One region of the Cobetia sp. BMC6 genome, then DNA from elsewhere that is predicted to be linked to it. Evidence: riboswitches for the same ligand, from Rfam matches in the RefSeq annotation. Region 1 holds a riboswitch; the other holds the start of a gene.
What was found. Region 1 has a riboswitch for thiamine pyrophosphate ahead of MKZ40_RS07240 (ABC transporter ATP-binding protein). Riboswitches for the same ligand answer to the same signal wherever they lie in the genome.
Positions count from the first base shown of each region.

Region 2: linked by a shared signal. The riboswitch ahead of thiC (phosphomethylpyrimidine synthase ThiC) and the one ahead of MKZ40_RS07240 (ABC transporter ATP-binding protein) in region 1 are both predicted to bind thiamine pyrophosphate.

Region 1 is NZ_JAKUMF010000002.1:703,302-706,706, reverse strand. Features, by position in the region: gene MKZ40_RS07250 (potassium/proton antiporter) at 1-430, opposite strand, end outside; gene MKZ40_RS07245 (hypothetical protein) at 568-1,533, opposite strand; TPP riboswitch at 1,721-1,834, shown strand; gene MKZ40_RS07240 (ABC transporter ATP-binding protein) at 1,893-2,645, shown strand; gene MKZ40_RS07235 (ABC transporter permease) at 2,642-3,405, shown strand, end outside.
Region 2 is NZ_JAKUMF010000001.1:482,450-485,854, reverse strand. Features, by position in the region: gene MKZ40_RS02075 (TIGR04282 family arsenosugar biosynthesis glycosyltransferase) at 1-381, shown strand, start outside; TPP riboswitch at 535-661, shown strand; gene tenA (thiaminase II) at 808-1,467, shown strand; TPP riboswitch at 1,628-1,768, shown strand; gene thiC (phosphomethylpyrimidine synthase ThiC) at 1,895-3,405, shown strand, end outside.

The DNA.
Region 1 (3,405 bases):
CCTGGCCTCCCAGCAGCGAGAAGACCGCCGCGGCATCGGTGGAACCGACGATGGCCCCGACCAGCAGGCCTTCGATCAGAGTGAGATCAAACAGCCACATGGCCAGAAGGCCCACCAGGCCACTGGTCATGAAGACCCCGACGGTGGCCAGCACCAGCGCCGGTTTCAGGCCGGCACGAAACGTGGACAGCCGCGTACGCAGGCCGCCATCGAGCAGGATGAGCGCCAGCGCCAGATTGCCGATCATGTAAGCGGATGAGGCGTCGTCGAACTGGATGCCCAGGACGCCATCTTCACCCGCCAGCATGCCAAGACCGAGGAACAGCAGTAGCAGCGGCATGCCAAGACGCGCCGAGACGCGGCTGGCCAACACGCTCAAGGCGATCAGCGTGCCTGCCAGCAAGAAATAATAATTCAGGTTCTCTACCACGAGTGCTCCCCCGCCAAGCCCTACATCAGATCTCGAGTGACGTCCATGACGACTCACCCACAGTATTCCATGTCAGCGAAGGGGCTGCAGAGAAATTTCACACCTTTCATGTACTTGCAGTGTACAGCACGCGAATTTCACGCCAGGCTGCGCGGCGAGACCCAGGCAGGGGCTGCCGCAAGCTCAGCATAGGACCGCGGGCCGAATGCCTCCATCGCCCACAACAGCGCACGGCACAGCTCACGCTGGCCATCAAGATTGATCATGCGCCCATGGCGCGAATAGCCCTTCATGAAGGCCTGACGCTGCTCCGGCGTTTCCAGCAGCAACTCCACCAGCGCCCAGTCGAACTCGATCGGCGCCCACACCAGCGCTTCCCAATCGCTCCATACCCAGCCGGTGGCGGCGCACAGATACTGATCGGCGCGCATGTCCGGCAGACACCACACCGCGCGAGTCGGCGCCGGGAAGGTGCGCTTGAGCAGCGTGCCGAGTTCCGCGCGACGCGGGTGATGGGCCAGAAAGCGCGTGACGCGGGCATTCCAGTGCAACAGCGGCATCGGCTGCGCCAGCGGCTGACCGAAGCCCGACACCGTATCCTGATGCAGGCGACCGAGCTGGTCGCCCAGCAGCTCACAGAAGGTGATGCTGAGATTGCTCGGCTGACCGCTGGACCACGGCAGGTGCCAGATGGGCGCGCCATCGAGACGCCCCAGGAAGGTCAGGGGCAGCGGCGGAATCGGCAGGCGCGCGGGCAAGGCGCCCGCCAGTCGCGTCAAACCCTCCGGCGTCGCCCAGCGATCGGCACCGAAGACCCCGCGCATGGCGTGCCAGAAGGGGTCGTGGTCTGGCCCGGTTCGCGCCAGCTTGATCAGCCCCGGCGTGCCGCCACGCTGGCGCCACAGCCAGTTGGCGCTATCCGGCCAGGCGAGTGCCAGCGGTTCGAGCGGTTGCCCCAGATAGGTCGAGAGCCGTCGAGTCAGTGACTCCTCGGGCCAGCCCCTGGGCACGGGGTGCGGCTCCCCCGTGGCGTCAACTGCGCTCGGCCGTCGCGGGGGGACGGGATAGCTGGAACAGGTCGAGAGATCCGGTGTGTCGGGCATGATGATCTCCTTGGGCAACACGTCTTGTTACAGTCATGTTCAGCATACCCAAGGCGTGCCACATCGGCATAGTCCGTTTCGCCCCACTCAGGAAAGCCAATCAGGAAAGCCACTCAAGAAAGTCGCCGTCTCCCCTGCCCCGACTTGCGTCGGACAAGACACCGGCAAGACAGTGACGTTACACTGTCGGCCTGGATGGGGGTGCCCGAGAATGGGCTGAGAGTCGCAGCGATACGTCGCGCGACAACCCCTGGAACCTGATCCGGTTGATACCGGCGGAGGGAATCCCCGACGCGTGCCCTGCACGGCGCGTCACCTGCTTCCTCCTGCCGGCACGCCGCCTGACCACGGAATTGCCTGTGTCGCTGGGACTCACCCTCAACAACGCACGAATCGATTACGCCGGCCACACGCTGTTCCGCGATATTTCCGCGCGTCTGGAGGCTGGTAGCTGGACGGCACTGCTGGGGCGCTCCGGCTGCGGCAAGAGCTCGCTGCTGCGCCTGCTGGCTGGCCTGGAAATGTCAGATCTCCACCAGCTCGACCTCGCCACCGATGACGGTCAGCCGCTGACCGACCGCGTGGCCTGGATGGCGCAGCAGGACCTGCTGCTGCCGTGGCGGCGCGTCATCGACAACCTGTGGCTGGGCGATGACCTGCGCCGGCGGCCGCGCAATCGCGAACTCGCCCATGAGCTTCTGGCCGCGGTCGGGCTTGAGGGTCGTGAGCAGGCCTGGCCGGACGCCCTCTCCGGCGGCCAGCGCCAACGCGTCGCTCTCGCCCGCACGCTCTATCAGCAGGCGCCGATCGTGATGATGGATGAGCCGTTCTCGGCGGTGGATGCCATCACCCGTCTGGAGCTGCACGATCTGGCCAGCCGCCTGCTCAAGGGCCGCACCGTCCTGATGGTGACCCACGACCCGCTTGAGGCATTGCGCCTTGCCGATCAACTGCTGGTGCTGCGCCCGTCGAGCGCCCCGGGCCACGGCGCCGAGCTTGAGCATCTGCCGGGGCTTGGCGCCGTGCGGCCGGTGCCGCTGGATGACCCGGCCCTGCCGCCGGCGCAGGCGCAACTGATCGCCCGCCTGCGTGATAGCGAGGAGGCCGCATGAAACGTCTGCACGCCATGCGTCACCTCGTCATCAGTACGCTGCTCCTGCTGGGGCTTTGGCAGCTGATCATTGCCGTTACCGCCGTACCGCCCTACATTCTGCCCACGCCCCAGGCCGTGCTCGAGGTGCTGATCCAGAAGGCACCGCTGCTGGCCCATCACGCTGGCGTCACCATCAGCGAGATACTGGCCGGGCTGGTGCTGGGCATCCTGCTCGGGCTTTCCACCGCGCTGGCGCTGGCCTTCATCCCCCGCCTGCGCCGTACGCTGTTGCCGATGCTGCTGATCAGCCAGGTGATACCGCTGTTCGCGATCGCCCCACTGCTGGTGCTGTGGCTCGGCTATGACATGCTGTCCAAGGTAGTGATGGCGACACTGATCATCTATTTCCCGGTCGCCTCCACTGGCTACGACGGCCTGCGCCAGACCCAGCAGGGCTGGCTGGATCTGGCCCACACCCTGGGCGCCAGCCCATGGCGCAGATTGATCCACATCCAGCTGCCCGCCGCACTGCCGGCGCTGGCCTCCGGCATTCGCATGGCCGCGACCGCCGCCCCCATCGGCGCCGTCATCGGGGAATGGGCCGGTGCCAGCCAGGGGCTGGGCTATCTGATGCTCAACGCCAACGCGCGCATGGAGATCGACCTGATGTTCGCCGCCCTGCTGGTGCTGGTCGCCTTCTCCCTGCTGCTCTATTTCTCGCTGGATGCGCTGCTGCGCACCCTGATGCCCTGGCACCGCGACCGGCTGACACGTCTGAG
Region 2 (3,405 bases), on a different contig from region 1:
GGGGACCTCGGTGAACGGATGTCCCGGGCCATGGCCCGACATCTACCCGAGGGGCCGGTATTGCTGATGGGCTCCGACCTGCCGGCGCTGGACAGCCAGCGCCTGCGCGAGGCAGCCCACAGACTGCGCACTCACGACGCGGTCCTGCAGCCCACCGAGGATGGGGGCTATGGCTTGATCGGCCTCAAGGCGCCCTGCCCGCAAGCCTTCCTGCTGCCCCGCTGGAGCCACGCCCATGTCTGCCGGGACACCCTGGCGCGGCTGGCACGGGCAGGCAGAACGTACTCTTGCCTGCCGATCAGCTGGGATGTCGATGAGCCGCGTGACCTTGCGCGACTGTCGCGCCACCTGCCGGCGCTCATGGCGGACATTGTCGCTTGAGACTGTCCATGAACCCGCTCGAGGCTCATCACAAGCCCGCTTGAGGCTCTTCACACCTTCGGCAGGCCTCCCAAAGTCGTATGCATTTTTGCTCACACTGCCCTTCTTCTGCGCCGCAGGGCTGTTACACTCGCTGCATCGTGACTCATATGTCACAGCTTGACGGGGTGCCGGTAAGACCGGCTGAGATGTCATGCGCAGGCAATGTCCTTGCGTGAATGACGATCCCGCCGAACCTGATCCGGCTAGTACCGGCGTAGGGATCAAGCGTGAAGCGATGCCACTCGATAACGTCACCACTTTCTCACGGTGACTGTCGGCACCTCCCCCGCTTTTCCCCTGCTCCTGTTCCGGTACTGGCCACGCTTGCGCCAGAGAACTGCCGCCCCATCACGGGTCGTCAGCACGCTCACCGAGGGATGCGTCATGCCTAGTTTCAACGACCTGACCAGTGCCTGCGCCGAGGAATGGCGTGACTATCTCGAGCACGACTTCGTTCGCCAGCTGGGCGAAGGTCGTCTGCCGGAGGAGTCCTTCCGCCATTACCTGCAGCAGGACTACCTGTTCCTGATCCACTTCGCGCGTGCCTGGGCGCTGGCCGCCTACAAGAGCCGCACCCTCGCGGAGCTGCGTCAGGCCACGGCCAGTCTCGACACCATCCTCAATACCGAGCTCGATCTGCATATCGGCTACTGCAGCGAGTGGGGCATCAGCGAGGATGATCTGAGCGAGCTGCCGGAATCGCGCGCCACCCTGGCCTATACCCGTTACGTGCTCGATTGCGGCCAGCGCGGCGACCTGCTCGATCTGCACGTGGCGCTCGCGCCCTGCCTGATCGGCTACGGCGAGATCGCCGAGTGGCTGCTCGATCAAGACACCACCGAGATCGAGAACAACCCGTACGCGGACTGGATCGCGATGTACTCAAGCGATGACTTCAAGGAAGCCGTCGAAGCCGAGCGTGAATGGCTGGATGCGCGACTCTCGGAGGTCTCGGAGCGTCGACTGGGTGAACTGGTCGATGTCTTCCGTGACGCCACGCGACTCGAGATCGACTTCTGGCAGATGGGTCTCGATCGCGCTTGAGTCATCACAGACTGACGTCCCGGTGCTCGCCATGAGCCGCTCGGGATGACGCCATCCTCCATGGATGGCACGACTGACAGGCCAACAGAGCCTGGATGAGAGAACGCTCCCCGGGGCAAGCCTGACGCTTCGGGCAACACACTCTCGCATTGAAATCTGCACACGCTTGACGGGGTGCCGGTGGAACCGGCTGAGATCCTGCATGCATGCTTCGCCGCCCTGACGCGCGAGCTTGCCAGCAAGGGGTCCCGTGGAACCTGAACCGGTTAGGACCGGCGTAGGAATCAAGCTGATGGCCAGCCGCTGCGCGCGGCCGCCTCGCTCCCGGGCCACCTGTTGGCAAGGAGTCGGCGACGACCATCCTCTCCCTGCGCACGGTCTTCCCATGATGACGTCAGCCGTGACGTCGCCCTTTGAGGAGACCTGCATGAGCACTGCCCCGACAACACAAGACCCGCAAGCCACCAACGCCGCCGAGTCACCGCTCGCCTCGCAGCCTGAGTCTGCCCCCAAGGCACGCGCGCGCGCCGTTCGCAAGGATGGCAGCCGCCACCTCGCCAGCGAAGCACAAGTCGACGCCGCCGCCATCGCGCCGCTGAGCGGCTCGCGCAAGATCTATATCGAAGGCTCCCGTCCGGACATCCGCGTGCCGATGCGCGAGATCGTCTGCTCTCCGACCCAGACCTCCAGCGGTCTGGAAGAGAACCCGCCGATCGTCGTCTACGATACCTCCGGCCCCTACACCGACCCGGCGGTCGAGATCGATATTCGCCGGGGTCTGGCACCGCTGCGCGAAAAGTGGATCGAGGAACGCGGTGATACCGAACAGCTCAATCAGCTGAGCAGTGAATATGGCCGCGTGCGCCAGGCCGACCTGCGCCTGTCGTCACTGCGCTTCGAGCTGGACCATCGCCCGCGTCGTGCCCTGCCGGGCAAGAATGTCACCCAGCTGCACTATGCGCGCCAGGGCATCATCACGCCGGAGATGGAATACATCGCGATTCGCGAGAATCAGCGTCGTATCGCGCTGCGTGAGGAATATCAGGGCAGCGAAGCCGTCGAGAGCATTCTGGGCCACCAGCACCCGGGCCACAGCTTCGGCGCCAACCTGCCCGACGAGATCACCGCCGAATTCGTGCGTGAGGAAGTCGCACGCGGCCGCGCCATCATTCCCGCCAACATCAATCACCCGGAAAGCGAGCCGATGATCATCGGCCGCAACTTCCTGGTGAAGGTCAACGGCAACCTGGGCAACTCGGCGGTCACCTCCTCCATCGAGGAAGAGGTCGACAAGATGACCTGGGCGATCCGCTGGGGTTCCGACACCGTGATGGACCTCTCGACCGGCGCCAACATCCACGAGACCCGTGAATGGATTCTGCGCAACTCTCCCGTGCCCATCGGCACGGTGCCGATCTATCAGGCGCTGGAGAAGGTCGATGGCGTGGCCGAGAACCTCGATTGGGAGATCTTCCGCGACACGCTGATCGAGCAGGCCGAACAAGGCGTCGACTACTTCACCATCCACGCCGGCGTCCTGCTGCGCTATGTGCCGCTGACTGCCAGTCGCGTGACCGGCATCGTCTCGCGCGGCGGCTCGATCATGGCCAAGTGGTGTCTGGCGCATCACGAGGAAAGCTTCCTCTATCGCCACTTCGAGGACATCTGCGAAATCTGCAAGGCCTACGACATCAGCCTGTCGCTGGGCGATGGCCTGCGCCCGGGCTCGGTGGCCGATGCCAACGACGCCGCCCAGTTCGGTGAGCTCGAGACGCTCGGCGAGCTGACGAAGATCGCCTGGCAGCACGATGTCCAGGTCATGATCGAAGGTCCGGGTCACGTGCCGATGCACCTGATCAAGGAGAACATGGACAAGCAGCTCAGCGAGTGTGACGAGGCGCCCTTCTATACCCTCGGTCCGCTGACCACCGACATCGC